3 regions of the Paraburkholderia sp. RL17-381-BIF-C genome follow, and region 3 is predicted to be linked to each of the others. Evidence: riboswitches for the same ligand, from Rfam matches in the RefSeq annotation. Region 3 holds a riboswitch; each other region holds the start of a gene.
The links. Region 3 has a riboswitch for cobalamin ahead of P0D70_RS26320 (CbtB domain-containing protein). Riboswitches for the same ligand answer to the same signal wherever they lie in the genome.
Positions count from the first base shown of each region.

Region 1: linked by a shared signal. The riboswitch ahead of cobA (uroporphyrinogen-III C-methyltransferase) and the one ahead of P0D70_RS26320 (CbtB domain-containing protein) in region 3 are both predicted to bind cobalamin.
Region 2: linked by a shared signal. The riboswitch ahead of cobG (precorrin-3B synthase) and the one ahead of P0D70_RS26320 (CbtB domain-containing protein) in region 3 are both predicted to bind cobalamin.

Region 1 covers NZ_JARESX010000055.1:2,519-13,092, reverse strand. Annotated here, with positions in the region: gene P0D70_RS26790 (DUF4136 domain-containing protein) at 1-219, shown strand, start outside; gene bluB (5,6-dimethylbenzimidazole synthase) at 230-889, opposite strand; gene P0D70_RS26780 (cobyrinic acid a,c-diamide synthase CobB) at 873-2,225, opposite strand; gene cobO (cob(I)yrinic acid a,c-diamide adenosyltransferase) at 2,229-2,831, opposite strand; gene P0D70_RS26770 (cobalamin biosynthesis protein) at 2,879-3,286, opposite strand; gene cobA (uroporphyrinogen-III C-methyltransferase) at 3,283-4,056, opposite strand; cobalamin riboswitch at 4,297-4,547, opposite strand; cobalamin riboswitch at 4,615-4,895, shown strand; gene cobW (cobalamin biosynthesis protein CobW) at 5,115-6,206, shown strand; gene cobN (cobaltochelatase subunit CobN) at 6,213-10,016, shown strand; gene P0D70_RS26750 (magnesium chelatase ATPase subunit I) at 10,013-10,574, shown strand, end outside.
Region 2 covers NZ_JARESX010000087.1:14,388-24,961, reverse strand. Annotated here, with positions in the region: gene cobJ (precorrin-3B C(17)-methyltransferase) at 1-39, opposite strand, end outside; gene P0D70_RS32045 (precorrin-2 C(20)-methyltransferase) at 36-767, opposite strand; gene P0D70_RS32040 (precorrin-8X methylmutase) at 768-1,394, opposite strand; gene cobG (precorrin-3B synthase) at 1,387-2,898, opposite strand; cobalamin riboswitch at 2,952-3,130, opposite strand; gene cbiE (precorrin-6y C5,15-methyltransferase (decarboxylating) subunit CbiE) at 3,215-4,459, shown strand; gene P0D70_RS32025 (cobalt-precorrin-5B (C(1))-methyltransferase) at 4,459-5,556, shown strand; gene P0D70_RS32020 (cobalt-precorrin-6A reductase) at 5,553-6,278, shown strand; gene cobM (precorrin-4 C(11)-methyltransferase) at 6,337-7,062, shown strand; gene metE (5-methyltetrahydropteroyltriglutamate--homocysteine S-methyltransferase) at 7,147-9,441, opposite strand; gene P0D70_RS32005 (LysR family transcriptional regulator) at 9,577-10,509, shown strand; gene P0D70_RS32000 (MDR family MFS transporter) at 10,566-10,574, opposite strand, start outside.
Region 3 covers NZ_JARESX010000052.1:37,819-48,392, reverse strand. Annotated here, with positions in the region: gene P0D70_RS26325 (CbtA family protein) at 918-1,649, opposite strand; gene P0D70_RS26320 (CbtB domain-containing protein) at 1,661-1,915, opposite strand; adenosylcobalamin (AdoCbl) riboswitch at 1,918-2,070, opposite strand; gene P0D70_RS26315 (histidine phosphatase family protein) at 2,159-2,752, shown strand; gene P0D70_RS26310 (hypothetical protein) at 2,776-3,216, opposite strand; gene P0D70_RS26305 (alpha/beta hydrolase) at 3,321-4,334, opposite strand; gene P0D70_RS26300 (MFS transporter) at 4,354-5,712, opposite strand; gene P0D70_RS26295 (alpha/beta hydrolase) at 5,709-6,785, opposite strand; gene P0D70_RS26290 (LysR family transcriptional regulator) at 6,972-7,874, shown strand; gene P0D70_RS26285 (ATPase domain-containing protein) at 7,960-9,477, shown strand; gene P0D70_RS26280 (ATP-binding protein) at 9,482-10,574, shown strand, end outside.

The sequences.
Region 1 (10,574 bases), on a different contig from region 3:
CTGCGGTTTTTCGAGCGCGCGAGCGGGCGGGAGGTCTATAAAGTCAGCGCGTCGAGCAGCGATCGCGACGCGGATCCGCTGCATGCCATGCCGGCGCTCGTCAAAAGCGCGCTGGCCAGGTTCCCCTTCGACGCGCCGCGCGACTGGCGCGTGAAACTGCGTGCTGACGAGACGAGCGGCGTGCCGACGGTGATGTCGGTGAAGCCGCTGCAACCGTAGTGCGCCACGATCACTCCGGCGCGTCGCGGTCTTGCGGCCAGCGGTTTTCGAAGACACAGTCGGCGAGCGGCAGGCGGCTCGCCCAGCGTTCGGTTTCCAGCATCGGCTCGTTGTAAAACTGGTCGACGTGACCCAAGCACAGAATCGCCACGGGCCGCGCGCCCTCCGGCATGTGCAGTAGCTGGCGAACCGCGTCGACATCGAACAGCGACACCCAGCCCATTCCCAGACCTTCCGCGCGGGCCGCGAGCCACATGTTCTGGATCGCACACGCCACCGACGCGAGGTCCATTTCCGGCAAGGTGCGGCGGCCGAAGATATGGCGCTCGCGCCCGTCCATCAGCGCCATCACCAGTAGTTCGCCGCAATCCAGCATGCCTTCCACTTTCAGCTTCATGAACGCTTCGCGGCGTTGGCCGAGCGCGTCGGCGGTGGCGAGGCGTTCGGTTTCCACCGTGTCATGCAAGGCCGTGCGCAGCGCCGGATCGGTGATTCGCGCGATCCGCCACGGCTGCATGAAGCCGACGCTCGGCGCGTGATGTGCCGCGTCGAGCAGGCGCTGCAGCACGGCGGGGTCGACCGGATCGCGCACGAAATGGCGCATGTCGCGGCGTTCGTAAATGGCGCGGTAGACAGCGTCGCGCTCGAAATCGTCAAAAGGCTTCGCCATGGAACAGGGCGGCCGCGAAGGCCGGGTTGGAGGGCCAATAAGCGTGCATGTAGCTCGCCACGATCGAACCTGCGCGGTAGACGGCCTCACCGGGCGCGTCGCCTTGCGGCCGGATCGCCGAACACAGAGGCGTGAGCGAGGTGTCGAGCTTCGAGTAGTGAAACGTGTGGCCGGTCATCGGCCCGTGCTGGCTGTCGATCCGTTGCATGCCGAGCGCGGTGAAGCGCGTTTGCATCGTCGCGTGGCCGGGCAGCAGACCGAGCATCGGCGTGCTGACGCCTTGCGTGTCGGTGAGGCGGTCAAGCAGATAGAGCATGCCGCCGCATTCGGCAACGAGCGGCTTGCCCGCGGCCGCGTGCGCGCGAATGCTCGCGGCGCTGCGCGTGCTGGCCGCCAGCGTTGCCGCGTGCAGCTCCGGGTAGCCGCCGGGCAGGTACAGCGCGTCCGCGTGTTCGAGCAGTGGCTGGTCGGCGAGCGGCGAGAAGTAGTCGATCCGCGCGCCGAGCGCTTCCAGCAGCGCGACGTTGGCCGGATAGATGAACGAGAATGCGGCGTCGCGCGCGACGGCAATCGTCTTGCCCTCCAGCAGACGCGGCAGCACGTCCGGCACGGGCGCGCCGAACTCGACCGGCGGCGGCAGTTCGCACAGCGCGGTGCGGCCGAGCGTATCGGCGGCGTGATCCAGGCGCGCGTTGAGATCGTCGATTTCGTCCGCCTGGTGCAAGCCGAGATGACGGTCGGGTAAGGCGATTTCATCGCTGGCGGCAATGTGCCCGCACCAGCGCAGACCTGGCGGCAACGCTTCTTCGAGCATCTGCGCGTGTCGCGCGGAGCCGACGCGATTGGCGAGCACGCCGTAAAACGGCACTTGCGGCCGGAATTGCGCGAGGCCGAAGGCCACCGCGCCGAAGGTCTGCGCCATTGCCTTCGCCGAAATCACCGCAAGCACGGGCACGCCGAACGTGGTGGCGAGATCGGCGCTGCTCGGCGTGCCGTCGAACAAACCCATCACGCCTTCGATCAGGATCAGGTCGGCTTCGGCGGCCGCTTGCGCGAGCAGGCTGCGGCAGGCGGCTTCGCCCACCATCCACAGATCGAGCGAGAGGACGGGCGCGCCGCTTGCGCGCGCCAGAATCATCGGATCGAGAAAATCCGGTCCGGTCTTGAAGACGCGCACGCGTCGCCCCAGCCGCCGATGGTAGCGCGCCAGACCCGCGGTGATCGTGGTCTTGCCTTGACCCGACGCGGGCGCGCTGATGAAGAGAGCGGGGCATGCCCCGGAGCACGTCTCTTTTGAAGACGCGCCAGCGGAGGTGCCCTCGGAGGACGCGGACATCGCTCAGAACTCCACGCCGCGCTGCGCTTTCACACCCTGCTCGCGATACGGATGCTTGACGATGCGCATTTCGGTGACGAGGTCGGCGGCTTCGATCAACGCGTCCGGCGCGTGGCGGCCGGTCACTACCACGTGCAGCATCGGCGCGCGCGCGTTCAGCACCGCGAGCACTTCGTCGAGCGGCAGGTACTCGTACTTGAGCACCGTGTTCAGCTCGTCGAGGATCACCATCTGATACTCGCCGCTTTCGATCATGCGGCGCGCTTCGTCCCAGCCCTTGCGCGCGGTCGCGATATCGGCGTCGCGGTTCTGCGTGTTCCAGGTGTAGCCGTCGCCCATCGTGACGAAATCGCAGTTCGCGATCGCGCCGAGAAAGTCGCGCTCCGACGTGTGCAGCGCGCCCTTGATGAACTGCACGACGCCAAGGCGCATGCCGTGGCCCAACACCCGCACGGCCATGCCGAATGCGGCGGTGGTTTTGCCCTTGCCGGTGCCGGTGTTGACGATCAGCAGGCCTTTTTCGACGGTGGCGTTGGCCTGTTTCTTCTCGTGGCCTTCGCGTCGGCGCTCGGTCATGCGTTGATGCGATTCGGGATCGGTCTTCATTGCAGGTTCTGTTCCTGAGTGTCGTTGTTTGGATGTTCGCGTTGGGCTTAGGTCGTGGTCGAGGCGATCGCCACGGTGACGCCGGCATGGACGGTCTTGCGCACGAGGAGCCGTGCTCGAGGCGCTGCGGACGTGGTGGATTCACCGAGTCCGTCCGTCGCGGCAAGCAGCGCGCACGGCTCGCACACGCCATCCACGCCGAGGTGCTCACGCGCTGCCGCCGAAGGCTCCCCCACGGGCATCGCAGCGATCCGTTCACGGCTGAAGAACGTCAGCCGCAGCGCATGACGCGCGCAGAATTCGAGCAGGCCGGCTTCGTGGGCTTTGGTATCGATGGACGCTACGGTGCCGATTTCATCGAACGCATGCGCGCCGAGCGCGGCACGCACCGCCGCGTCGATCTGTTCGGCCGAACTGTGCGCACGGCAACCAATGCCCACGCTCAGCGTCTTCATTGTGTAGCCGCGCCGTCTGCGCAAGGCGCTTCGTCATCGGCCCGCGCCGCTGCGCGCGCCAGCGCGAGCGACGCCACACCGCCGATCACCACGATCGCGGGCGAGCCGAGTCCGGCACGCGCGACGGTGTCGGCGAACTCGCCGAGCCGCGCGAGCGCATGGCGTTGCTCCGGACGGGTGGCCGATTCGATCGCCGCGCATGGCGTGTCGGCGCTCATGCCGGCCGCGAGCAACGCGTCGACGATATCGTGCAGCCGCCGCATGCCCATATAGATCACGAGGGTCATGCGCGTGGCGACGAGCGCGGCCCAGTCGGGTTCGCCGCTGCCCGCGCCGTGCCCGGTGACGAATACCACGCCTTGCGCGTGATCGCGGTGCGTGACGGGAATGCCGATGGCCGCGGGCGCGGCGATGCCCGCCGTAATGCCGTTGATGACTTCCACCTCGACGCCCGCCGCATGCAGCGCCTGCTGTTCTTCGCCGCCCCGGCCGAACACGAACGGATCGCCGCCTTTCAGGCGCGCGACGCTGCGCCCGGCCCGCACGTGTTCGAGCAACTGCGCGACGATGCCGGCCTGCGGCGTGGACGGATGGCCGCCGCGTTTGCCGACGTAGACGACCTGCGCGTCGGCGCGCGCGAACTGCAGCACGTCGGGATTCACCAGGTCGTCGACCAGCACCACATCGGCTTGGGCCAATGCGCGGGTCGCCTTGAGGGTCATGAGTTCGACGTCGCCGGGGCCGGCGCCGATCAGCCAGGCGCGGGTCATCGCGACATGCATGGCGAGCGCCATGTCGTGACGGGCGGAAAGGGGCGAAGCGCGCAGGCGCGCCGGATGACGGACTTTGGGGGCATGCAGTGCTACGGATTCAGGCACGGCGAAACGCGCGGCTCGCCACGGTCCCTTTGGGAACGGATCGACGAACGGATGCGCCACGTCGTGCTTCAGCGCCTTCACATCCGTCCCTCGCGGATTCCGGCGGCCGGCGGCGTGATGTTGCCCTGAGGTTCGCCGCCTCCGCGTCTGGCCGGTATCCGGGCTGGCGGCCTCATGCGCTTTGCCTTCCCGTCCGCATTCGTTGGAATGTCATGGACAGTGGCATCGAAAAAACGCATGCGCGGCGCGGGATGAAAGACATCGCGCCGCAGGTCGCTTACCGTTGCGGGGACAGCACAGGTTGAGCGCGTAAAGCGCGGCCTGTTTCCCGTTTAACTGCACACGCGAATGCATGTGCGGGCACCAAACGCGCGCATACGATAGCACATGGCGTCCCGCCCGATAAGCGCTTGCGGCTTGCGTTTCCTTGACGGCACCGGGCCGCGGGCCTACACTCGCACGCACTTTGGTGCTCGTGTGCGCGCTCGTGCGCATGCAGTTAAACGGGAAACAGGGTGCCCGCCTGCCATGGATCGGGTCAACCTGTGCTGCCCCCGCAACGGTAAGCGAAATGTGGTGCTGCGGTAAGTTCTTTAGCGCCACGGAGCCGGCTTCGATGTCCACGCGCAAGGCCGCGTCGGCATATCACCACTGGGCGAGAAATCACTCGCCCGGGAAGGGGAAGCGGCGCTTTCGCCAGCCCGGATACCGGCCAGAATACGAAGGGCGAACGCCGCGGGGATGCGGCGGTGCGTTCATGCTCTCATTCCCGCTTCCTGTTTTTCTGTTGTCGCGGCAACCCGTCGTTCGTCCCCGTGTTGTGTTGTCGTCCTGGCTCGCTGGGCTTACGCGCCGCTTACCCGGCTACCCGGCCGATGCACGCAGACGCGCAGACAGACACACAAAAACACGCCGGCGTGCACGTGCAACTCCTACGGATGGACCTCACGATGCAAACTCAAATGCGCAAGATCCCCGTCACCATCGTCACGGGCTTTCTCGGCAGCGGCAAGACCACGCTGCTGCGGCACATTCTTCAGCATGCGGGCGGCAAGCGCATCGCGGTGATCGTCAACGAGTTCGGCGAACTCGGTATCGACGGGGAAATTCTCAAGGGTTGCGGAATCGGTTGCGATGAAAACGGCGTCGAAACCGAAGGCCAATTGTATGAACTCGCCAACGGGTGCCTGTGCTGCACAGTGCAGGAAGAGTTCTTTCCGGTGATGGAAAAACTCGTCGAGCGCCGCGATCAGATCGATCACGTGCTGATCGAGACGTCGGGTCTCGCGTTGCCCAAGCCGCTGGTGCAGGCGTTCAACTGGCCGCAGATCAAGAACAGCTTTACCGTGGATGCCGTGGTCACCGTGGTGGACGGTCCGGCTGCGGCAAGCGGTCAGTTCGCCGACAACCCCGTCGCCGTGGATGCGCAGCGCAAGGCCGATCCGAATCTCGACCACGAATCGCCGTTGCACGAACTGTTCGAAGATCAGTTGTCCGCCGCCGATCTGGTGATTCTGAACAAGACCGATTTGCTCGACGACGCGCAGCAAAACGCGGTCGAGCTGGTGATTCGCGAAGAGATTCCGCCGCAAGTGAAGATCGTGCGCGCGCAGATGGGCCGGCTCGATCTGCATACGTTACTGGGGCTCGAAGCCGCTTCGGAAGACACGATCCACCTACGCCACGATCACCACGGTTCCGCCGAAGACGCCGACCACCATCACGACGAATTCGATTCGGTGGTCGTGCAGGCGAATGCGCTCTCGCGCGAAGCAGTGATCGCCGCGCTGCAAGGGCTCGTCGAAACGAATACGATCTACCGCGTCAAAGGATTTGCGGCGCTGCCGGGCGCGGCGATGCGCCTCGTGATTCAGGGCGTGGGCCGCCGCTTCGACAGCTATTTCGATCGACGCTGGCAGGCTGGCGAAAGCGGCCCGAGCCGCTTCGTGCTGATTGGCGAGGATCTCGATCAGGCCGCGTTGCAGCGTGCGTTCGACGTGGCGCTCGGCGTGCCGTCGAGCGTCGAAACGCAACAGGCGTAAGCGCTCATGCATCTGCTGCGCACCACGCCGGGCGGTTTCGTCGACGATACACAAGGCGTGATCCGTATCGATCAGCAGCCCGCCGACATCGTCGTGCTCAGCTCCGCCGATACCACGCTGTCGTTGCTCGCGAGCGTGATTGCGCGCATGGGTGAAGGTTTCCCAAGCGTGCGGCTCGCGAACGTCACGTATTTGCGGCAACCGGCCTCGGTCGATTTCTACGTCGAAGACGTCTTGCAGCACGCGCGTGTGGTGGTGGTCGATCACCTCGGCGGCGAAGCGTATTGGCCTTACGGTATCGAGCAGGTGGTGGCGCTCGCCGAGCGCAAGCAGCAGACGCTCGCGATGTTCTCCGGCGATTTGCAGGAAGATCCGAACCTGCTCGCGCGCAGTACTGCAAGCGCCGAGCTGTGCCATCAACTGTGGCGTTATCTGCGCGAGGGCGGTGCGCAGAATGCCGAGGCGTTCCTGCGCTGTATCGCGCACCGGACCTTCGGCTGGGGGCGCGAGCCTGCGCCGCCCCGCGCGTTGCCCGCCGCGACGCTCTATCATCCCGGGCGTGACACGCCGACTATCGCCGACTGGCAGGCGCGCTGGCAACCGGACGCGCCGGTCGCGGCGATCCTGTTCTACAAGGCGCATCTGCAGGCGGCCAATACGGCCGTGTTCGACACGCTGATCGACGCGCTCGAAGCGCAAGGCCTGAATCCGTTGCCGATCGCGATTACCTCGCTCAAAGACGCGTTCAGCCGCGAAGTCGTGCAATCGCTGTGCGCAGAGCACAATGCCGCGCTGGTGCTGAATACGACCGCCTTCGCCGCGTCCGCGATCGACGACCCGGAGCCGCTCGCGCTCGCCGGCGACGCGCCGGTGTTCCAGGTGATTCTGAGCGGCGGCAATCGTGAAGACTGGCAGAAGGACAATCACGGCCTCAATTCGCGCGATATCGCCATGCATATCGCGCTGCCGGAAGTGGACGGCCGCATCATTACGCGCGCCATCAGCTTCAAGGGGCTGGCATACCGTTGTCCGCACACTCAGGTCGACGTGGTGCGGTATCAGCCGGACGCCGAGCGCGTGGCGTTTCTCGCGGAACTGGCCCGACGCTGGTGCCGTCTGCGTTCACTCGATAACGCGGACAAAACAGTCGCGCTGATTCTCGCCAACTATCCGATGAGCGAAGGGCGCATCGGCAACGGCGTGGGACTGGATACGCCGGCCTCGGTGGTCCGCATTCTGTCGATGCTGCGCGACGAAGGCTACCGTCTCGCCGACTTGCCCGCCGACGGCGACGCGCTGCTGAAGAAGCTCACCGAGGGCGTGACCAACGATCCGGTGGTGCGCGATCTGCGTCCCGCACTGCAAAGCCTCGCGCTCGCTGATTACCTCGCGCACTTCAATGCGTTGCCCCTCGAGGCGCGGCAGGCGTTGAACGCGCGTTGGGGCGCACCGGAGCAGGATCCGACGCTGCGGCGCGGCCGTTTCATGATCGCGGGCTGGCGTTGCGGGCAGGTGTTCGTCGGCATTCAGCCCGCGCGTTCGCGCGAACAGGGCGATTACGCCAGCTATCACGACGCCGACCTCGTGCCGCCGCATGCCTATCTGGCGTTCTATTTCTGGCTGCGCCACCAGTTCGGCATCGACGCGATCGTGCATGTCGGCAAGCACGGCAATCTGGAATGGCTGCCTGGCAAGAGCGTCGCGTTGAGCGCTGCCTGCTGGCCTGATCTGATTCTCGGGCCGATGCCGCATCTGTATCCGTTCATCGTCAACGATCCGGGCGAGGGTAGCCAGGCGAAACGCCGCGCGCAGGCCGTGATCATCGATCACCTGATGCCGCCGCTCACGCGCGCCGAAACCTATGGGCCGTTGCAGGACCTCGAGCGGCAGGTGGACGAATACTATGAAGCGCTGATGGTCGACCCGCGCCGCTCGAAGCTGTTGCGGCGCACGATTCTGGCGACCATCGTCGAACATAAGCTGCATGAGGAGTTGAGCCTCGCGGCGCCGACCGGGCAGGACGATGAGGACGCGCTCCTCACGCGCGTCGATGCATGGCTGTGCGAGTTGAAGGAAGCGCAGATTCGCGACGGCTTGCATACGTTCGGGCAATCGCCGGACGGTGTGCAACGGCGCGACACATTGCTGGCGCTTGGGCGTTTTCCTGTCGGCGACGGGCAAGGCGCGAAGGCCGGCCTGATCGATGCATTGGCGCGCGATCTGCAGATGGACCATCTGTTCGATCCGTTGTCGGTGGACTGGTCGGCGGTGTGGGACGGGCCGCGCCCCGACGTGCTGCGCAATGTCAGCGATGCGCCGTGGCGGCACTGCGGCGACACGCGTGAGCGGCTGGAGTTGCTGGCGGCCGAGTTGTTGCGCGGCGTGTGCGGCGATCAAGATGCGGCCTCTTCGGCGTCGCCTGGTGCCGACTTACCGCAAGCGGCGCGCGTAATCGGGCGACTGCGTGCCGATGTGCTGCCGCGGCTCGACGCCTGCGGCCCGCAGGAAATGCTTCATCTGAAGCGCGGTCTCGAAGGGCGCTTCGTGCCGCCGGGACCGAGCGGTTCGCCATCGCGTGGACGCCCCGATGTGCTGCCCACCGGCCGCAACTTTTATTCGGTCGACACGCGCGCGGTTCCCACGCAAGCGGCCTGGTCGCTGGGATTGAAGTCCGCTCAGCAACTGATCGAACGGCATTTGCAGGAGAAGGGCGACTATCCGCGCGCCATTGGCCTCTCCGTGTGGGGCACCGCGACCATGCGCACCGGCGGCGACGATATTGCCCAGGCGCTCGCGTTGCTGGGCGTGCGGCCGAAGTGGGCGCCCGGCAGCCACCGCGTGACCGATTTCGAAATCATGCCGATCGAGGTGTTCGACCGGCCGCGCATCGACGTCACGTTGCGTGTGTCCGGTTTCTTCCGCGATGCCTTTGCCAACGTGATGCATCTGTTCGACGCCGCCGTGCAGGCGGTCGCGGAACTCGACGAACCCGAAGACCTGAATCCGGTTCGCGCGCGCGTGCTGCGTGAGCGCGATGCGCTCATCGCGCGCGGCATGGACGCCGCCGAGGCGCGCAAGCGCGCCGGCTGGCGCGTGTTCAGCGCACGGCCCGGCGCGTATGGCGCGGGTCTGCAGGACATGATCGACTCGCGGCAATGGCAGACCGACGCCGATCTCGCGAACGCCTATCAGTCGTGGGGCGGTTACGCGTACACGCAAAAGAGCGCGGGCGAAGAAGCGCGTCACGCGTTCGGCACGCGCCTCGCGGCGCTGGACGTGGTGCTGCAGAACCAGGACAACCGCGAGCACGATCTGCTCGATTCGAATGACTACTACCAGTTCCAGGGTGGCATGGTCGCCGCGGTACGGCATCTGGCCGGCGGTCAACCGAGCGTGTATCACGCCGACCATAGCAATCCGGCCGCGCCGCGCGTGCGCACGCTGCATGAGGAGATTGCCCGCGTGATCCGCTCGCGGGTGGTCAATCCGAAATGGCTCGATGGCGTGAAGCGTCACGGCTACAAGGGCGCGGCGGAAATCGCCGCGACCGTCGATTATCTGTACGGCTACGATGCGACCGCGCGCGTGATCGCGGATCATCAGTACGCGCTCGTGACCGATGCCTATCTGAACGACGCTGACACCCGCGCGTTCTTGCAGCGGCATAACCCGCACGCGTTGCATTCGATTTGCGAGCGCCTGCTCGAAGCGATGCAGCGCGGTTTGTGGCAGACGCCCGGCGACTTTCGCTCGCAAGTGGAACAGCATCTGCTCGCGAGCGAGCAACAGATTGAAGGAATGCAAACATGAACTCAGCAGCCCGGCGGCCTGTTTTTCCTTTTGCCGCGCTGATCGGCCAGGCGCCCTTGCAGCAGGCGCTCTTGCTGGCCGCTATCGATCCGGCGCTGGGCGGCGTGCTGGTGGCGGGGCCGCGCGGCACGGCCAAGTCGACGGCAGCGCGGGCGCTCGCCGAGTTGTTGCCGGAGGGGCAGCTGGTGAATTTGCCGCTTGGCGCGAGTGAAGACCGCTTGATCGGCACGCTCGATATCGAAACGGTGCTGCGCGACGGTTCGGTGCGCTTCTCGCCGGGTCTGCTCGCGAAAGCGCATCTCGGCGTGCTGTATGTGGATGAAGTCAACCTGCTGCCCGACGCGCTCGTCGACGCCTTGCTCGATGCGGCGGCAAGCGGCGTGAATACCGTCGAGCGCGATGGCGTGTCGCATAGCCACGACGCGAGCTTCGTGCTGATCGGCACGATGAATCCTGAAGAGGGCGAGCTGCGGCCGCAACTGATCGACCGTTTCGGCTTGATGGTCGAGTTGCAGAACTGCTTCGAGCAGCATGTGCGGCAGGCTATCGTAAAAGCCC
Region 2 (10,574 bases), on a different contig from region 3:
CGCGCCCGCGCCGAGAATCACGATCGCGGGCGCGTTCATCCTTGCCATTTTTCCCCCGGCACCACGAGCAGCGAAAAATACGGCGACGCCATCGGATCCACGTCGGCGAGCGCAACGATGCGTTGATTGCCCATCGTCGCGCGTTCGACGTAGAGCGCGCGGTCCGCGAGGCCGAGTTCGCCCAGCACGCGCCGCACCTTGTCGAAGTTGCGGCCGAGTTTCATCACGACGGCGGCGTCGGCATCGGCCAGACGCCGGCGCAACTCGTCTTCGGGCAGCACGCCCGAGAGCACCGACAAACTCTGATTGCGGTACACGAGCGGCGAACCGAGCACCGCCGCGCCGCCGAGCATCGAGCACACGCCGGGCACGACTTCGCTCTCGTAGCGCGCCGCGAGCCGGTCGTGCAAATACATGTACGAGCCGTAGAAGAACGGATCGCCTTCGCAGATCACGGCGACGTCACGACCCGCGTCGAGATGCGCGGCGACGATTTCGGCGGCGGTGTCGTAGAAATCGGCGATGATCGCTTCGTAGGAAAGCGGCGGTTCGAGCGCTTCCGTGGTGACGGGATAAACCAGCGGCAGATGCTGCTGCGCGTCGTGTAAATGCGCTTCGATAATGCTGAACGCGTTGCCTTTCTTCCCCTTCGCGACGAAGTACGCGACCACCGGCGCCGCCTTCAGCAAACGCAGTGCTTTCAGCGTGATGAGTTCCGGGTCGCCGGGGCCGACGCCAAGTCCGAACAAACGTCCTTGCACGGTCATTTATTCGACCTCCGTTGCCAGCGCGTTCACGGCGGCCGCCGCCATGGCGCTGCCGCCGCGACGGCCGTGCACGATCACATAGGGCACACCGCGACTGTTTTCCGCGAGCATGGCTTTCGATTCGGCCGCGCCGACAAAGCCCACCGGGAAGCCGAGGATCACGGCAGGCCGGGGCGCGCCCGCGTCGAGCATATCGAGCAGATGAAACAGCGCGGTCGGCGCATTGCCGATCACGACGACGCTACCCGCCAGATGCGGCCGCCACAATTCGAGCGCGGCCGCGGAGCGGGTATTGCCGAGTTCGCGTGCGAGCGACGGCACGTCCGAGTGCGTGAGCGTGCAGATGACTTCGTTGTTCGCCGGCAGCCGCGCGCGCGTGATGCCTTGCGCGACCATGCCGGCATCGCACAGGATCGGCGCGCCTTGCGCGAGCGCCGCACGGCCCGCCGTGCCCGCGCCTGCGGAAAACTCCAGATCGTCGATCACATCGACCATGCCGCACGCGTGGATCACACGCACCGCGAGTTTTTCGAGGTCGGCGGGAATGCGCGACAAGTCGGCCTCCGCGCGGATCGTCGCGAAGGATTGGCGGTAGATCTCCTGACCGTCGCGAATGTAATCAAGCATCGGTGTTACTCCGGGCCAGGCGTTCGAACATGTCGGCGGCCTGGTCGATCGTCAGTTGGCGCGCGACGCACTGGCCGAAACCGGGCCGTCCGTCGCGTCGATAAAGGTCGTAGAGGCCGGGCGCCGCCGCTAGCAGCGTATATGGCGCGCAATGCGCGGCGGCGCACGAGCGGGAACAGCCGCTCAGATGCACGTCGACGCCGTCAGGCAGGCGGGCGGCGAGGCGCAGCGCGTCGGCCTTGGTGTCGGCGAGGCTCTTCGCACAGCCGCTCGATCCGGCGCAGGCAATCAGGCGCGTGATGGCTTGCGCGGGATCGGTGGCGAGGCCGAGCGTGGTCAAGCCGGATAGCACAGCGGGAACCGCGTGCGTTGCGATGTCGGGCAGCAGCACGCTTTGCCAGGGGGTGAAACGCAGTGTGCCGTTACCGTGCTGCTGGGACAGCGCGGCGAGGGCGCGCAAGGTGCCGGCGTCGAGGCGTCCGAGCGTTGGCTGGCCGCCTACGTGCGAGGCCCCGGGCCTCCGTTGAGGGTGGACGCCGAGGCGCAGGCTCGCATCGGCGGGCGCGGCTCGACGCCAGTGGGCCAGCGACGCGTCTCGCGTCAGCGGAAAATGGACGTACCGTTGAGCGTGATGCAAGAGCGCGTCGGCGCAATGGCCGGCTAGCAGGTGACGCATGCGCGTGGCGTCGGCGGGGGCGAGCTCGAGGAAGGTGAGCAGCAGCGCGCGCACCAGAGCGGGGACCTGTGAAGGCAGAACCGCGGCCAGTGCAGCCGTGCTGTGCGCACCGGGTTTTGCAGCAAGATCCGGCGAACCGGTATCGTCGTGCTGCGTTGGCGAGCCCGCGCACGCACTCGCGGGCGGACAACCCGCCAGCCCGAATACGAATCGCACGCCGTCAGACTCCTGCGACGCCGCCAGCCAGACATCGTGCGGATGATCCACTCTCGCGAGCCGTTCACCGCCGTCCAGCAGCAGCGCGAATTTCGGCGACAGCGCCGCGAAACGGGTTTCGCTTTGCAGCATCGAAAGCAGATCGGCGCACAGCGGGCGCGTGTCGAACAGGGCTGACGGATCGCGTCCGGCAGCGGGGCTGATCATCACGTTGCGCACGTCGTCGGCGGCGATTGCCGCTGGTGTGTCCGGTGCCTTCGCCGCGCCGCTCGACGGCCTCGGCCCGAGCCCGGCAGCCACGAGCGCCGCAATCAACGCCGCTTCGTCACCCGGCTTGACCCCACGCACCTGCAGATTTGCCCGATTGGTCAGCTCGATTGCCCCGGCAGCGTAGCGTGCGCAGGCATCCGCGATCGCGCGCGCCTGCGCCGCGCTCAACTCGCCGCCAGGCAGTTTGATGCGGCAAAGCCCGCCGTCGCGGGCGGCCACGATGCGCAGCAGCCCCGGACACGCCGAGGGCCGCGGCGTCGCGGCCGCGTCGGAGACAATGGTGGAAGGCGAAGCATGATTCAAGACGGACACCGGTTTAGCGTCGCGCGACGGCCCGAGCATGCCGTGAAGCGGGCATCGCTGCGGCATCGGTACACCCCGCCCGATGTTGGCTGGCACGAACAGTCTCGCCGGCAGGTCTCCTGGCTGGCAGGTCATGGTCCGCCGCTGCCTTCCCGGTCGAACCAGTGGCGTGGAGCGCAGGCGGACTCGCTGCATACAGTTGCGGGGGCAGCCACAGTGGCACTGTGTTCCCTCTTCGGCCCCGAAGGGCACCGGCGGCTGTATTATGCCTTTTTTCGAACAGCACAACGAGGCTGGGCGCTTTGATCGGCGCGGTACAGCGGACTATTTGAAGACACAGAATGAGGATGGGTGCATGCCGGCGTGGCTGACGGTGGTGGGCATAGGCGACGACGGTTTCGCCGGTTTGGGAAGGCCCGCGCGGCGTGCTTTGCTGGAAGCGTCGGTGGTGTACGGCGGCGAACGTCATCTGGCGATGCTGCCCGCGCGGCTCGCCGCGCGCCGTGCCGCGTGGCCGCGTCCGTTCGATCTCGCGCCTTTGCTGGCTGAGCGTGGCGGCGCAGTGTGCGTGCTGGCGAGCGGCGACCCGATGCTGTTCGGTGTGGGCGCGACGCTCGCGCGACAGTTGCCGGCAGGAGAGTTGCGCGTGCTGCCCGCGCCGTCATCGTTGTCGCTGGCCGCTGCGCGCCTCGGCTGGCCGTTGCAGGACGTCGCGACGGTGTCGCTGGTGGGCCGGCCGTTGGCGACGTTGAACGCGCATCTGCACGATGGCGCGCGCGTGTTCGTGCTGAGCGCGGACGGTCGCACGCCCGCCGCGCTCGCGGAGTTGCTCAACGCGCGCGGTTTCGGTGCGACCCGTATGAGCGTGCTGGAACACCTGGGCGGCGAGTTGGAGCGGCGCATCGACGGCCGTGCGGATCAATGGCCGGCGGGCGAGGTGGCCGCGCTGAATCTGATCGCACTCGACTGCCGTGCCACCGAGGGCGCGCCGCGTTTGCCGCTGACCTGCGGTTTGCCCGACGACGCTTTTCGCCACGACGGCCAGTTGACCAAGCGCGATGTGCGCGCGATCACGCTCGCGCGTCTCGCGCCGGCGCCCGGCGAATTGCTGTGGGACGTGGGCGCGGGCAGCGGCTCGATCGGCATTGAATGGATGCGCGCGCATCCGACGTGCCGGGCGATCGCAATTGAAGGGCATGCGGAGCGTCAGCGCTTCATCGAACATAATCGCGATGCGTTGGGCGTGCCAACCCTGCAACTCGTCGCGGGCCGCGCGCCTGCCGCGTTGCAAGGGCTGCCGGCGCCGGATGCGGTGTTCATCGGCGGCGGTGCGACGGTGCCGGGTGTGCTCGAAGCGTGCTGGGTCAGTCTGCGTGAGGGCGGCCGGCTGGTCGCCAACGCGGTCACGTTGCAAGGCGAAGCGGCGCTGGCGGCATGGCGCGAGCGGCACGGCGGCACGTTGACGCGGATCGCGCTCGCGGACGCGCAACCGCTCGGCGGGTTCGATACGTGGCGGCAGGCGCTGCCAATCACGCTGCTGGATGTGACCAAGCCGGCCGGAGGTGCTGTGAGGAACCCCGACTCACCCCAAGAACCCTGATGCGCGAAGAAACGCCCGAACAACCCGCGCCGCTGCGTAGCGGCTACACGACCGGCAGTTGCGCCACCGCGACGTCGCTGGCGGCGGCGCGTCTGCTGCTCGCGGGCGTGGCCAGCGACGTCGCGGAGATCGTATTGCCCAAGGGCCAGCATGTGCCGATGCCGCTGGTGTTCTGCCGCCTGATCGACGATGGCGCCGGCGGCGCCGAAGCCGGCACCATCAAGGACGCCGGCGACGATCCCGACGTGACGCATGGTGCGCTCGTATTCGCGCGCGTGCGCCTCGTCGCCACGCCGGGCGTGACGTTTCGCGCGGGGCCGGGCGTCGGCACGGTGACGCGTGCGGGACTGACGCTGCCGGTTGGCGAACCGGCGATCAACCCCGTGCCGCGCAGAATGATGACCGAGCATCTGGCCGAACTCGCGGCGGAGCATGCCTATAGCGGCGGCTTCGAGGTGACGATCGGCGTGGAAGGCGGCGAAGCGCTCGCGCTGAAAACGATGAACCCGCGTCTCGGCATTCTCGGCGGTCTGTCGATCCTCGGCACCACCGGCATCGTGCGGCCGTTTTCGTGCTCGGCGTATATCGCGTCGATCCATCAGGGCATCGATGTCGCGCGCGCCAACGGCTACACGCATCTCGCCGCCTGCACCGGCAACGCCAGTGAGGACGCGATGCGCGCGCACTACGGTCTGCCGGATATCGCGCTGATCGAAATGGGCGACTTCGTCGGTGCGGTGCTCAAGCATATGAAGCGCGCGCCGGTCGAGCGTCTGAGCGTGTGCGGCGGCTTCGGCAAACTCAGCAAGCTGGCGGCGGGGCATCTCGATCTGCATAGCCGTCATTCGAGCATCGATCTTGAACGGCTCGCGCAGTGGGCGGCCGAACACGGCGCCGACGCCGCGCTTCAGGCGGCGATTCGCGCGGCCAATACGAGCCAGCAGGCGGTTGCATTGGCGCGTGAGCAGCAGGTGCCGCTCGGCGATATCGTCTGCCGGCATGCGCTGGCCGTGGCGCGCGATATCGTGCCGCCGCAGGTCCACGTGGAAATGTTCGCGATCGACCGCCAGGGCAACCTGATCGGAGCCGCGCAATGAAGCGGATTCTGCTGCTCGGCGGCACCGGCGACGCATTGCGGATCGCTCGCGAACTCAACGATCCCGTCCACGTGTACAGTCTCGCCGGCCTTGGCAAGGTGCCGGGCGATCTCTCGTGCTCGGTGCGCGTGGGCGGTTTCGGCGGCAGCGAGGGCCTGGCGCGTTACATCGACAGTGAGGGCATTGGCCTCGTGATCGACGCGACGCATCCGTATGCCGCGCAAATCAGCGCGAATGCGGCACAGGCGAGCCGCGTCGCGCGTGTGCCGTATTGGGCGCTGCGCCGTCCGGCCTGGCAGCCGCAAGCCGGCGACGATTGGCGCATGGTCGGTGACTGGGGCGCGCTCGCGGATGCGCTTGCGCCGTTCAGGAAGCCGTTCTTCTCGCTCGGCCGCGAACCGCTTGCGCATCTCGACGAGATTCCCCCGCAGCAGTTCTGGACCGTGCGTTGCCTCGATTCGCACGAGGACACGGCGCGTGCGCGGATCATCGCGGCGCGCGGCCCATTCACGCTCGAAGGCGAACGCGCGCTGTTCGCCCTGCAAGCCTTCGACGTGGTGGTGAGTAAAAACAGCGGCGGCAACGCGACCGAGGCAAAACTCGAAGTCGCGCGTGAGCGGGGTCTGCCGGTCGTGATGTTGCGCCGGCCCGAGTTGCCGGCGGCGGATCGGGAGTTCGAGCGCATAGCCGACCTGCTCGAAGCGCTGCAAGCGGCGCATTGAGCTTCCGCCTGAATCGCGCATGCCTGCCATGCCGCGCTAACGAATCATGGAGTAATGAATGACGGTGTTTTTTATCGGCGCCGGTCCGGGCGACCCGGAACTGATCACGGTGAAAGGGCAGCGGCTCGTGCGCAGTTGCCCGGTGATCCTGTACGCGGGTTCCCTCGTGCCGGCCGCGGTGCTCGAAGGTCACGCGGCCGCTCAGGTCGTCAACACCGCCGAACTCGATCTCGATCAGATCGTCGCGCTGCTCGCGGCGGCGCACGCCAAAGGCCAGGACGTGGCGCGCGTGCATTCCGGCGATCCATCGCTGTACGGCGCGATCGGCGAACAGATTCGCCGCCTGCGCGAGTTGCATATCCCCTATGAGATCGTGCCGGGCGTGACCGCCACGGCCGCCTGCGCGGCGGCGCTGGGCTGCGAACTCACGCTGCCCGATGTTTCGCAGACGCTGATACTCACGCGCTTCGCGAACAAAACCAGCATGCCGGAAGGCGAACAGCTCGCTGACCTTGCGCGGCACCGCGCGACGATGGCGATTCATCTCGGCGTGCGGCATCTTGCGCGCATCGTCGATGAATTGCGGCCGCATTACGGCGGCGCGTGTCCGGTCGCGGTGATCTATCGCGCGAGCTGGCCGGACGAGGAGAAGATCACCGGCACGCTCGACGATATCGTCGGCAAAGTGCAGTCGAGTTCCATCGAGCGGACCGCGCTGATTCTGGTCGGCCAGGTGCTCGCCGCCGAAGGCTTCGCGGACTCGACGCTGTACGCGAAAGACTGAACCGGCAAACGTGGAAGCGCCCATTCGCGCGGCACGATACCGCGCGCGAATGGGCGTTCGACGCTAGTTCAACGACCGATCACATCACGCAGGCAATTCTTCCGGCTGCTTCGCCGCGAGCTTCGCGCGCAACGCCCTGGCGGCCCGCACCATATTCGCGAGCGCGGCTTCCGTTTCCGGCCAGCCGCGCGTCTTCAACCCGCAATCGGGATTGACCCACAGGCGCTCGGCCGGAATCACTTCGCATGCACGTTCCAGCAGACGTTGCATCGCGTCCGCACCCGGCACGCGCGGCGAGTGGATGTCGTAGACACCCGGGCCGATTTCGTTCGGATACGCGAAGGCGCCGAAGCCGTCGAGCAGTTCCATCGCCGAGCGCGAGGTCTCGATGGTGATCACGTCGGCGTCCATTGCGGCGATCGAGGGCAGAATGTCGTTGAACTCCGAATAGCACATGTGCGTATGAATCTGCGTCTGATCGGCGACGCCCGCCGCCGAAATGCGGAACACACGCGTGGCCCAGTCCAGATAAGCGGCCCAGTCGGCACGACGCAGCGGCAAGCCTTCGCGAAAAGCCGGTTCGTCGATCTGGATGATGCGAATGCCGGCCTTTTCCAGATCCACGACCTCGTCGCGGATCGCGAGCGCGAGTTGCAGCGCGGTGGTCGAGCGTGGCTGGTCGTCGCGCACGAACGACCATTGCAGCATCGTCACAGGGCCGGTCAGCATGCCTTTCATCAGGCGCTGCGTGAGTGATTGCGCGTAGCGCGTGGTCTCGACCGTCATCGGTTCGGGACGGTAGACGTCGCCGTAGATGATCGGCGGCTTTACGCAGCGAGAGCCGTAGCTCTGCACCCAGCCGTTTTCCGTGAACGCATAGCCCCACAACTGTTCGCCGAAATATTCGACCATATCGTTGCGCTCGGCTTCGCCGTGCACCAGCACGTCGAGGCCCAGTTCTTCCTGTTTGCGCACGGCGATCTCGATCTCGGCGCGCATGCGTTGCAGATAGTCGAGCGCGCGCAGTTCGCCGCGTTTGTAGGCGGCACGGGCCTGGCGGATCGTCGGCGTTTGCGGGAACGAGCCGATCGTGGTGGTCGGCAGGAGCGGCAGGCCGAGCGCTTCGCGCTGCACGCGGTTGCGTTCGGCGAACGGGCTTTGCCGTTGCGCCATCGCGCTGCTCACCGCGGCCACGCGTTTTTGCACGAGTGCGTTGACCACCGCGCTGGAGTGGCGGCGTCCTTCGAGCGCGCGGTCTGCGGCGGCGAGCGTGGCTTCGGCCGCGGCGGGATCGCGTAAGGCGAGGGCGAGCGTGGCGACTTCAGCGAGTTTTTCGGTGGCGAAGGCGAGCCACGGTTTTAGATCGGCGTCGAGTTTTTTCTCTGCGTCGAGCGAAACCGGCACATGCAGCAGCGAGCACGATGGCGCGATCCACAAGCGTTCGCCGAATTCCGCATGCAGGCTTTGCAACGATTCGACGATCTCGCCGAGATCCGCGCGCCAGATATTGCGGCCGTCGATCACACCGGCCGACAGCACCGCATGCGCGGGCAATGCCGCACGCCACGCGTCGAGCTGTTGCGGGGCGCGGACCAGGTCCAGATGCACGCCGCCAATAGGCAGCGCGGCCACCCGCGGCGCGTGTTCCGCAGCGCTTTCGAAGTACGTGGCGAGCAGCAGCTTCACGCCCGACGTGCCGAGCACGTCATACGCGGCGGAAAACGCTTCGAGCCATTGTGCGGGCAGATCGACGCACAGCGCCGGCTCGTCGATCTGCACCCACTCGATACCGCGCTGCTTGAGCTTGTCCAGCAGGCGGCTGTAGCGGATCACGAGCTTCGGCAGCAACGACAAACGGTCGAAGCCGGCAACATGGCTCTTGGACAGCCACAGGTAAGTGATCGGCCCGATCAGCACCGGCTTGACCGGCAGATTCAGCGCGAGCGCTTCGTCGATCTCCTCGAGCAGCCATTCGACGCCGCCGTCGAAGCGCGTCTGCGGCCCGAGTTCGGGGACGAGGTAGTGGTAGTTCGTATCGAACCATTTGGTCATTTCCATTGCCGGTTGCGCGGCGTTGCCACGCGCCAGCTCGTAGTACTGGGCGAGCGACAGCGCCTTCGGCTCGAAGCCGAAGCGCTGCGGCAATGCGCCGAGCAACGCGCTCATGGTGAGCATCTGGTCGTAGTAGGCAAAATCGCCGACGGTGACGAAATCGAGTCCGGCGTCCCGCTGCAATTGCCAATGACGGGCGCGCAATTCGCGCGCGACGCCGCGCAGATGCTGGTCGTCGGATTCGCCGCGCCAGAACGATTCCTGCGCGAATTTCAGTTCGCGTTGTGCGCCGATGCGAGGAAAACCGGGAATGTGCGTGCGGGCCATGTGAAGTCCTGTTGTGCGTTGTATGAATTGGCGTCCAGTGTGAAAGTCGCGCTATGATTCATCAAGCGACATGTTTTCACCAATGTATGAGCCAAATTCATATCCACACTGATTCGTTCTACGCGGAGCCATTCCATGCTTGAGCTTCGCCACTTGCGTTCGCTGATCGCCATTGCCGATTCGGGCAAGCTGGTGGCGGCCGCCGAGCGTGTCCATCTGAGCCAGTCCGCGCTGTCTCATCAGATTCGCGATATCGAGGCGCATTACGAGGTGTCGCTGTTCGAGCGCACCAAGCAGGGTCTGCGTTTTACCGCCGCCGGCGAGCGGCTGCTGGCGCTTGGCCGCGAGACCATCGCGGCGGTGAGCGCGGCGGAACGCGATCTTGTGCGCCTGAAGGGCGACACGCGCGGCGAGTTGCGCATCGTGCTGGAATGCCACACCTGCTTCGACTGGCTGATGCCGGTGATGGACGAATTCCGCCGGCGTTGGCCGGAAGTCGAAGTGGATCTCGTCGCCGGTTTTCATGCGGACCCGCTGCGTCTGCTGAGCGACGGCAAAGCCGACGTGGTGATCGGCTCGAAACCGGCCACGCGGCGCAGCCTGCATATCGCGCCGCTGTTCCGCTTCGAGATTCTGGTGGTGATGGCCAACGAGCACCGGCTACGCAACAAGCGTCGCGTGGTGGCGGACGACCTGCGCGACGAAACGCTGATTACCTATCCGGTGCCCGAGGCGCGCATCGACCTGATCCGTGAAGTGCTGGAGCCGGCCGGCATCAAACTCGAACGGCGCACGGCGGAACTGACTATCGCCGTCATGCAACTGGTGGCGAGCCGCCGCGGCATCGCGGCGCTGCCGAACTGGGGCGTGAAGAACTACGTCGACCACGATTATGTGCTGGCCAAACGGGTCGGCGCGCAGGGGCTGTGGAGCGAGTTGTACGCGGTGGCCGCGAAAGGCTTCGCGAACCGGCCTTATTTCGATGATTTCGTCAGAATCGTGCGCGATACCTGTGCGGCGCAACTCGATGGTATCGAGTTGCTGACGGTGGAGGGGCAGGCGGGCTGATGGGTGCCGCCGTGTCCAGCGGAGTGTCATGAGCCCGATCCGAACGCACATGCATGTCAGTCCTC
Region 3 (10,574 bases):
GAACCACACGAGAATAGGCAGGATAAATAGGCGCAAAGGCGTTCGAGTGGAACCGTTCTCTGATTTGCTTTCCTCACTGAATGTCATTTGCTCGCTTAGCTATGCGTCAAAGCCGTATTCTTTCACCTTGCGTCGTAGGGCTATCTCACATTTGAAATGCGGGGCGGTTTGTCGATGAGAGGGGGCAGTGCCTTGCATCGGTACTTCGGTCAGCAGTAGCGGTGGGTAATCAGTTTGACCTCCAGTCAGCGAATACCCGCACACCTTCCAGCAAGACGCGTGGGGTTAGCGCGAGCCAGTAGCTAAAGTCCGGTACCCCGCATTCGATGGGCTCCGCCTGTCGGTTCCTCGGCGATCGCGTTCGACCGCATTCCCGCGCCCATGCGGGCGGGCTCGAATCGGCTAAGCGCAAGTGGTCTGAACCTGGCAAGTACTGTCGCGGACGTGCTGAATACCATTGGAGCGGTAATTGCGAGTGTCGCCGATGCGTTGGCCCGGTTCAGGCGCAGGTGGCGGCGCCCTGGGCAAATACGACGGCCCTCCGTTGGACTCAACCAGCCCATTAGTTCTTGACCTGACCGGCTCAGGAATAAACCTGCCCCCCGAACACCAGCGCGACTTATTTCGACCTGAACAACAACGGCTTTGCCCGACAAACCGGCTGGATTGGCGCGGGCATAGGATTGCTCTGCTTTGCCCCCGACGACCGGGCCGCGAAGCTGGGACGTCTCACTGCTGGAACTTTATCCACAGATTCTGTGCTCAAGCCTGTGGATAACCACCCCACAACAGCCCCAACTCCTTGACGCACAAACCTTCTCGACCCCTGCGCGCAAACAGCGACGAGCCAGGCAGAGAACGCCGGGCACAACCACCGAGGCGGTTGCGCCCATCGCCTCCACCAACCATCAAGCCGACTACACCGCCGGCCGACCGCCCAACCGCATAAACGCGCCGCGCTCAACGAGCGCGCCGAACAGCAGTCCAATCGTCGTCCACATGATCGCCTGCATACCCAGCGCCGCCACACGGAACTTCCACAGCAGCGCCGCCGGAAAACCCTCCGGCACTTCATTGAAAGTCGGCATCGACAGTTGTACCGCCGCGATAATCACGACAAACACCAACCCCGCCACGATCGAGCCATTCCACGCGCCGAGTTTCGCGCCCACACGGCGCCGCACCTTGAGCGAAAACACCATCGCGGCCAGCGAGATCGCAATCATCAGAAAGAACAGGCCCGTGCGCGTCCCGATCGTCTCCGGGTCGCCGACCGCAGGCGGGTTCGCCGGATACTTCAGGTTGGGAACGACCGCCAGCACAATGAACGCACCGAGCGCCAGCCACGCGGACAACGCGCGTGCGCTCAATCCCCCCGCGCGCCCATACGCGTAAGCGAACACCAACGAGAACAACCCGCCAAACGCCGCGCCGTACACCACCACCCCGGTCAACAGGCCGAGTCCTTGTTGCGTCTCGCGGCTCACCATCGCGGGTTCGGGCGCCTCGTCTTTCGCGGCATCCGCCCTTTCTTCGAATGAGATCGCCTGATTGACTTGCGGCTCGCCCGCGACCCGGGCGAAGCCGAACGTGAGCAGTCCCGCGGCGATGCCTGCCAGCATCCCGCGCACCAACAATTTACCGACCATGTCCGACTCCGTTAGTGGCAGGGAAAGCCGAGCAGATGGCGACCGTCGTGCACGAACTCATGCACGTACATGCCGGGCACCAGCGATGTGGCACCCTGTTCCGCTCCCACGAAGTAAAGCGCAAGCAACAGCAGCAGCCCCCCGAACACGACCCACGGCAGCAACTCGCGCAGCGGAATCGGCGTGGGTTCAAAAACGGGCTGAGAAGCGGGCTGAGAAGCGGCCTGAGAAGCAGGCTGCGAAGCGGGATCGAAAACAGCTGTCATGATGGACATCTCCTGGGGTTACGCGCCCCGATAGTCGTTGCAGAGGAATGATGCGAAGCTCAGGTCTGGCTTTCGGCATGTGCTGCCGATTACAGTGGCGCGACCGCGCCGGGTTTTCACCGGCTTCCGTGCTTCGCAGTCCGGCTATTCTACGCGCTAAACTCCGGCACCCGGCAACGCAAAGCGGACGCACCCTTTCCGCCAACGCCAAGTTTCGGCGCAGCCTCACAGGAAATGAACAGAGTGGACATACGGCTATTACTTATCAGCCACGCATCGACCGCAGCCCAACGTGCAGGCCGTTTCCCCGCCGATGACCCGCTCGACGCCCGCGCTATCGCAGAAGCCCGCGCCCACGCCACGAACACACGGCTGGCGATCGCGGAAAGCGCGTCAGCCTATGTGAGCCCTTCCGTCTGCGCGCAAGAAACGGCGGCGGCCCTCGGCCTGGCCGCGTCGGTCGATGTCGCGCTGGCGGACATGAACTATGGCAATTGGCGAGGGCGGCGGCTTGCCGATCTCGAAGCCGAAGCGCCGCAAGATCTCGCCGCATGGACACGCGATCCCGACGCCGCGCCGCACGGCGGCGAGTCGTTCAGTCAGCTCGTAAAGCGGGTAGGAGAATGGCTCGCTGCGCTAGGCGGCACGCCCGACCTTGCATCGGCCGATATGTGCAACGTGGTCGCCGTCACGCACGCGCCGCTTCTCAGAGCAGCGATCGTGTATGCGCTGGGGGCATCGCCCGTGGTGTTTTCGCGCATTGAAATCGCACCGCTTTCGATGATCGAGTTGCGGCGCTCATCACGCGGCTGGTCGTGGTGGCCGGCGACGCATTAGCCGCTTTCACGCCGCAGCCCGATTCACTTGCCCGACACCACCAGGCGCAACTTGTTCGAACCCGTCGGCGTTACGGTAATGTCGGTCCGCTTGCCCTTCGCGCCGAGATAAAAGTGCTGCCGTCCCGGCGAATTCTGGTCGTGTGTCGCGTCGGGCAAACACGACGCGACGTCCGCCGCGACCGCTTGCAGCGCGTCCGCATTTGAACCGGCGTCGTGATGCGGCGTCCACGTGCATTGATAGCTGCCGTGGCTCGCCGAACATTGCGCGTCGTCGCCGTAGGGTTGCGCGACGCCTTTGCCATCGTCCGGCGTCAACGACGCGAGGCCGCCAGGCGCCGCCGCTACGATGCGTTTCAGTGATGCACAGGGGCTAGGCGCGTCGTCGGCATTGGCGCTGCACGGCAGCAACGCGCCGAATGATGCAGCGGCAAGCGCGGAGGCAAGCAATCGGGTTCTGTTCATGTCGGCGCGGTGCTCTAAGTGGCTCACAGGTAACATGAAGCGAAGTAGCACGCTTCGTGCCCATGCGCGCCGAGCGCCTCACGCACGCTCTCGCGCAACGCGCATCACAGACCCGCGCCGAACAAAGCAGCCAGTCCTTGAGGCGAAGAGAAAATCCCTTTGGCATCGTGCCCGACACCATCGATCACGAATGTCCGATGCGTCGCCAATCCTTCCGCATGCCGCGCCGCCATATAACGCGCATAAGCGAGTCCTCGCCCGAGACGGTGGCTTCCTTGCGTTTGCGCGGCGCATGAACGGTCGAGCGCCGGATGCTGCGGATCGCAATCCGCGCCGCCGAGCAGCACGGTGACGTCGCGTTGCGCGTAGCGCGCTTCGAGCGCCGCCGCGGAACCAGCGTCGCCGGACTCGCGCGCGTAAGCCGGCAAATCTTCGAGCCCGTACTTCCAGCGATTGAACGACGGGCACATCGCCCTATCGAACTCCGCGAACTCGCTAGAGGCTGTAGGCCGCAGCGCATCGAAATACACATACGACGAAGGATTCGCCACCACGTAGCGCAGCACAATGCCGCGTGCGGTGAGCGGTGCCTCGCTGCGCGCGACCACCGCATAGCGCTGCACGACCTGCCCGCCGCCCGAGTGCCCGGCGACCACCACCTCGGCGAGCGACGCGAACTGCTCGCGTGATGCGAGCGTGTGCACAATGGCGTCGAGTACATCGAATGAACTGATCGGCGCGGGACCTTCGGCGTTTTCGCCGCCCATCCAGCTCGTCCAGTCCCAATGCAACGTGGACGGCGGCAACGCATGCGCTTCGACATCCGCGGTCGCGAGAAACTGCGGCACGATCAGCAGCGTATCGGCCGCGCTGCCGCCGGCAAGTGCGCACGACCGCTCGGCGAGATCGAAGTAAGTGTCGCCGTTGCGCAGGCGGCCGTGAATCAGAATCACTGCGCGTCGAACTTCGCGCGTCGGCGCCAGCCAGTCGCCATTCGCGAACACGGGCACAGTGCCGCTGCCGGCTCTCGTCGCGACGCTCAGATGCCGGCTCGCGACCACCGCCACCGGACGTTCATTCGGCGCTCGCTCGTCGTCTGTCATCAAGTACTGGGTCATGCAATACGCTCGTGGTTGATCAATGAGTGGCGGGCCTCGGCGCCGCGTCACCCGCCATACGTCCGGCACGCGTGGAGTACACCATCGCGAGCGACACAAAACCGGCAAAAATCAGGTAAAACGCGGGCGTAAGACTACTGCCTGTCACGCGCGTCAAGCCGGTAATGGTGAGCGGCGCCATGCCGCCGAACAGCGTCACCGCAATGTTGTACGACAGCGCCACGCCCGCCGACCGGCTGCGCACCGGAAACAAGGTGGCGAGCATGCCGGGATGCGCACCGGACATCGCGGCGAGAAACACCGTCGCGACCATCTGCGCGATGAAGAGATGCCCCGGCGTCGGATTCGTCACGACGAAGTGATAAAGCGGGTACACGCAAACCATCCACGCAATCACGATCGGATAGAACAGCTTGTACGCGCCATAACGATCGGCGAGCTTGCCCGATAGCGGAAACAGAAACAGATTGAGCACACCCGACACGAACGCGCCGAGCAACGCGGTAGAGAGCGGCAGATGCAATTGCCGCTCGACATACACCGACAGATACGAGTGCCACACGTAATTGGTCGCCGCGCCGATGATGATCACGCCCATCGCGCAGACCGCCGCATCGCCGTTGTCACGGAAGAACTGGCGGATCGTGACGCGCGGCGGCTTGTCCTTGTGGTCGAGCAGGCGCTCGAACTCCGGCGACTCGGCCACGCGATGGCGAATATAAAACCCGAACGGCCCGGCCAACGCACCAAACAGAAACGGCAGACGCCAGCCCCACGCCACGAGTTGCTCATGCGTGAGCTGCGTGGTCAGCAGATAACCGACCCCGGAAGACAACAGCAGCGCAAACGCCTGCGCCGACATGTTGAAGCTGCCATAGAACATCTTCTTGTGCGGCGGCGCATACTCGACCAACATCGCCGATGCGGTCGCGAATTGTCCGCCCACGGAGAGCCCTTGCAGCAGGCGAGCGAGCACGACCAGCATCGGCGCCGCGACGCCGATGCGCGCATAACCCGGCGTGAGGCCCATTAGCAACGTGCTGGCCGCCATCGAAATGATCAGCAGCGACAGCGCTTTACGGCGCCCTGCCCGGTCCGCATAAATGCCTAGCAGAATGCCGCCGATCGGCCGCACGATGAAACCGACCGCGAACGTGGCAAGCGTCAGCATGATCGAGACGAAACCACTACCGCCGGGAAAGAACACTTGCGCGATGATCTTCGCGAAGTAGCCGTAAATCAGAAAGTCGAACCACTCGAGCCCGTTGCCGAGTACGGAGGCGAAGATCGCGCGCCGCACCATCGCGGGACTCAATGCGTTCGAGGCCCCGGCGCCGGACGCCCCACCTTCACGCTGATTGAAGGTCGCTTCGCTCATTGTTCGCATCCCTGAGTGTCGAACATCGCCGCCAGCGCGCACACCGAGGTCAGCATGCGCGAACCGTCGTGCCCCACGCCGGGCACGATGTGAAAGCTCTGCTTCAAGCCGTCCGGGTGGCGCGACTGGATATAGCGGTAGTACGCCTGCGCACGCGCGACGCGCTGTGGCCCTTGCGCTTCGGCCGCGCAGGTCTTGTCGAGCGCGCTCTGCTGCGGATCATCGTCCGCGCCGCCGACGAGGTAGTCGATCCGCCGCGCCGCATAGGCCGCTTCGAGTTGCGCGGGTGTACGGTTGTCGAGATACGGCGGCCGGTTGTCCATGCCGTATTTCCACTGATTGAAGTCGGGGCATTGCGCGGCATCGAACGGCGCAGCCACGCCTTGCGCGTTGGGCCGTTGCGCGTCGAAATACGCATAGGTTGAAGGACTTGCCACCACGTAGCGCACATCGATACCCTCGCCAGTCAGCGCAGCGATGTTGTGCCCCGCGACAGCGTAGCGCTGCACGACTTGTCCACCACCCGAATGCCCGGCGAACACCACGTGCCGTAAATTGGGAAACAGCTTGCGATCGGCGAGCCGCGCGACGATCGCGTCCAGCACCTCGTAGGAACTGATGGGCAGCGGCGCGCGAGCCGCCTCGCCGCCCATCCAGGCGTCGCCTGTCCAGCGCAGCAAATCGGCAGGTTCGTCGTGAACGCGCGTATCGAGCGTGGCGAGGAATTGCGGCGCGATCAGCAACGTGGCGTCGGGGTCTGCATGCGCGGCATCGCGGGCGTTCTGCGCGGTGCGAAAGTACACGTCCGCATTGCGCAGTTTGCCGTGAATCACGATCACCGCTCGCGTCACCTGCGGTTGCGCGACACGCCAGTCCTTCGACAGATACAGCGGAAATTCCGCGTGCCCTTGCGGCGTGTCGAGCGTGAAGCGCGTATCCGAGATTGTCGCCACCGGCTTCATATGCGGCTCGTAAGGATGGACCGCGAGCGCGGGTTGCGCGAGCGTCATCAGCAGTGCAGCGCCTGTCAACGCGCAGCGCATACCGAAACGTCGTGAGAGATTGACCGTCATGTAGCTTGCTCCTGATTACCGTGCACTGTCTTGAACGCGGTGCATCGTCAAATCTGTCGTTGAAAAACTCGACTACGATCGTAGGGTCGGCTGTGGCAAATGTAAAATACCTGTTTTACGCACAACCCATATTTTATGAATATGGCAGTGGGCAGGCGTTCGAATGCAGCCGGGAGACGAAACACCATGGAATTGCGGCATCTGCGTTACTTCCTGGCAGTCGCTGAAGAAGGCCAGTTCACGCGTGCGGCTGAGCGCCTTGCCATGCAGCAGCCCCCGCTCTCGCAGCAGATCCGAACGCTCGAAGAAGAGATCGGCTTCGAACTCTTCGTGCGCATGCCACGAGGCGTCACCCTGACACCGGCCGGGCAGGCCTTTGCGGAAGACGCGCAACGCTTGCTGCAGAACCTGCAGCAGTCGGTGGACAAGGCGAGCCGGATTGCGCGCGGCGAACTCGGCACGATGTCGATCGGGTTGACGAGTTCCGCGGCGTTTCATCCGTTCACGACCGAGGCGATCCGCGCGTTTCGCAAGGTGTGTCCCGAAGTCGCCGTGGAGCTTGCCGAACTCAATGCGGCGGAGATCATCGAGCGCCTGGCTGCGGGGCAGATTCAGGCGGCGTTTCTGCGCAAGCCCGTCGAAGCGCGCGAGGGCGTAGCCTTCGAGTTGCTCCTCGACGAGCCGATGGTCGTGGTGTTGCCGGTCGGCCATCCCTTGCTCAAGGGCAAGAAGCAGCCGCGCGTGTCGCTGAAGGCGCTGGCGCACGAAGATTTCATTCTGGTCCGCCGCCCGGGCGCGCCCGGCATGTATGCCGACATCCTCGCGGCCTGCCGGCAAGCGGGTTTCGTCCCGCGGATCGCGCGTGAAGTGCCGCGCATGCTGTCAGGCATCAACCTCGTTGCCGCGGGTCTCGGCGTGACGCTGGTGCCTGCTTCCATGCAACGTTACGACCCGGTAGGCACCGTGTATTGCACGCTCGCGAATCCGTCGAAACTGAGCGCGCCGTTGCATCTGGCCTATCCGGCGGCATTGCATAACAGCGCTGCCACGCGCTTCATTCAACTGGTGATGGCACGCGCCGGCGCGTAAGGCCGGCGTCGACGGGCACGCAAATTGCATTCTCGGCGTACCGGCTGGAAATGATCAGCCACTCATTCACGCGAAACGCCACGCCATGTCAAACAGACACGTCGCCAACACACCGGCCCGCCTGTCATCCGGAATCGATGGAATCGACGACATCCTCGGAGGCGGTCTGACAGCGCACCGCATGTACCTGGTGGAGGGCGCGCCCGGAACAGGTAAAACTACCCTGGCCTTGCAGTTCTTACTCAAGGGTGTAGAAGAAGGTCAGGGAGGTTTGTACATCACCCTCTCCGAAACCCGCTCCGAATTGATCGCGGTGGCCGACAGTCACGGCTGGGACATCAGCCGGTTCACGGTGCTGGAACTGCTCTCCGACGAAGGCCTCGACCCCCAGTACGAGCAGACCGTATTGCACCCGGCCGAAGTGGAACTCGGCGAAACCGTGCGCAACGTGATCCAGCAGGTCGACGAACTCAAACCCGCGCGCATCGTGCTCGACAGCCTCTCCGAGTTGCGTCTGCTGTCGCAGAACCCGCTGCGTTACCGGCGACAGATTCTGGCGCTCAAGCGCTATTTCGCCACCCGCGAATGCACGGTGCTGCTACTCGACGACAATACGTCCGACCCGGGCGACGTGCAGTTGCACAGCATCGCGCACGGCGTGATCAGCCTCGACAATCTGGTACACGACTATGGCGGCAATCGCCGCCGCGCGCGCGTCGCCAAGATGCGCGGCATCAAGTTTCGCGAGGGGTACCACGACTTTACGCTCGACACCGGCGGCATCCATGTCTATCCGCGCCTCGTCGCCGCCGAGCACCACACGGAGTTCAACGCCGAGGTGGTGAGCACCGGAACGCAAGGCCTCGACGCGCTGCTTGGCGGCGGACTGATCCCAGGCACCAACGCGCTGCTGATCGGCCCCTCGGGCGTCGGCAAGACCACCACGGTGGTGTCGTGCCTGATCGCGGCGCTCGAGCGCGGCGAACGTTGCGTCTATTACGTATTCGACGAAACGCTGACCACGCTGATGATCCGCTGTGCGGCGCTCGGCATGTATCTCGCCCCGCACGTCGAGAGCGGTTTGTTGACGTTGCGCCAGATCGATCCGGCGGAAATCTCGCCGGGCGAGTTCGCCAGCGACGTGCGCAAGTCGGTCGAACACAGAGGCGTCCGGTACGTTGCGATCGACAGCCTGAACGCCTATCTCCAGGCCATGCCCGGCGAGCGCTATCTGCTGCTGCAAATGCACGAACTGCTTGGCTATCTCAATCAGCAAGGCGTCATCACGATGCTCGTGCTGGGGCAGCACGGCATTATCGGCGAGGTGCAGAACGATATCGACATCAGCTATCTGAGCGACGTGGTCGTGCTGTTCCGCTATTTCGAGCACCACGGCGAAGTGCTCACCGCCGTGACTGCCGTGAAGAGCCGCGCCAACGCCCACGAACGCTCGATCCGCCAGTTCCGTCTCGGTAGCGGCGGCGTGGAAGTCGGCGAGGCGCTGCGCGACTTCGAAGGCGTGCTGTCCGGATTGCCGGCTTATCGTGGCAGTACCGCCCTGCTCGGGGCAACGAACCGCGTCATCGAAACGCCCGGGAAGTGAGTTCATGGAGCAACGCGTCCTTATCCTGGCACCGTTTGGCCGCGACGCCGATGTGATCGCCGAAGTACTGCAAAAGGACCACCGCATCTGCATGGCATGCCGCGATGCCGACGCGCTCACCGAGGCGCTCGACGCCGGCGCGGGCGCGGCGTTGATCGCCGAAGAAGCGCTCGCGGGCGACCACGCCATGCGCCTGTTCAACTGGCTCGAAAAACAGCCGGCCTGGTCCGACTTCCCGTTCACCCTGCTCGCCGCCTCACGCGTCGGGCATCGCTCAGAACGCGGGCTGCAAGTGCTGGAACGGCTCGGCAACGTGGTCGTGCTCGAACGTCCGCTGAACTCGGAAACACTGCGGCGCGCAGTGGCGTCGTCATTGCGGGCACGGGCGCGGCAATACGAGTCGCGCCGCCATCTGGCCGAACGGATCCAGGCGCAGGAGGCGTTGGTGCAACTGAACGACTCGCTGGAGAGTCGCATTGCCGAACGCACCCACGAACTGGCTTCCGCCAACAACCGGTTGATGATGGAGATTCACGAGCGCGCCAAAGTGCAGGCCGTGCTCGTGCAATCGCAGAAAATGGAAGCCCTCGGGCAACTCACCGGCGGCATTGCGCACGACTTCAACAATCTGTTGAACGTGATCATGGTCAACGCGGAGTTGATCGCACGCGTGAGCAGCGATGAGCGTCTTCGTGGCATGGCCGCCACCGTCAAGCGGGCGACCGAACGCGGCGCGAAACTGACGGGTCAGTTGCTCACATTCTCACGCAACAGTAACCTCGATCTGAAAGCCGTGGACGTGGTGACGTTGCTGCAAGGCATGCGCGACATCATCACGGTGTCGCTCGGGTCGAGCATCCGTTATACCAACGACTTCGACGGCGAAGAGATGTGGACCGAGGCCGACGCCAATCAGCTCGAACTGGCCATTCTCAATCTCGCCATCAACGCACGCGATGCGATGCCGGCCGGCGGCCAGCTCGGCATTCGCGTGAAAGAGCGCGAAGCGCCGGATCAGACACTCGAAGGTGGCCCCTACGTGGTCATCGAAGTAGCCGATACCGGTTCAGGCGTGCCACCCGATGTCGTGTCGCGCG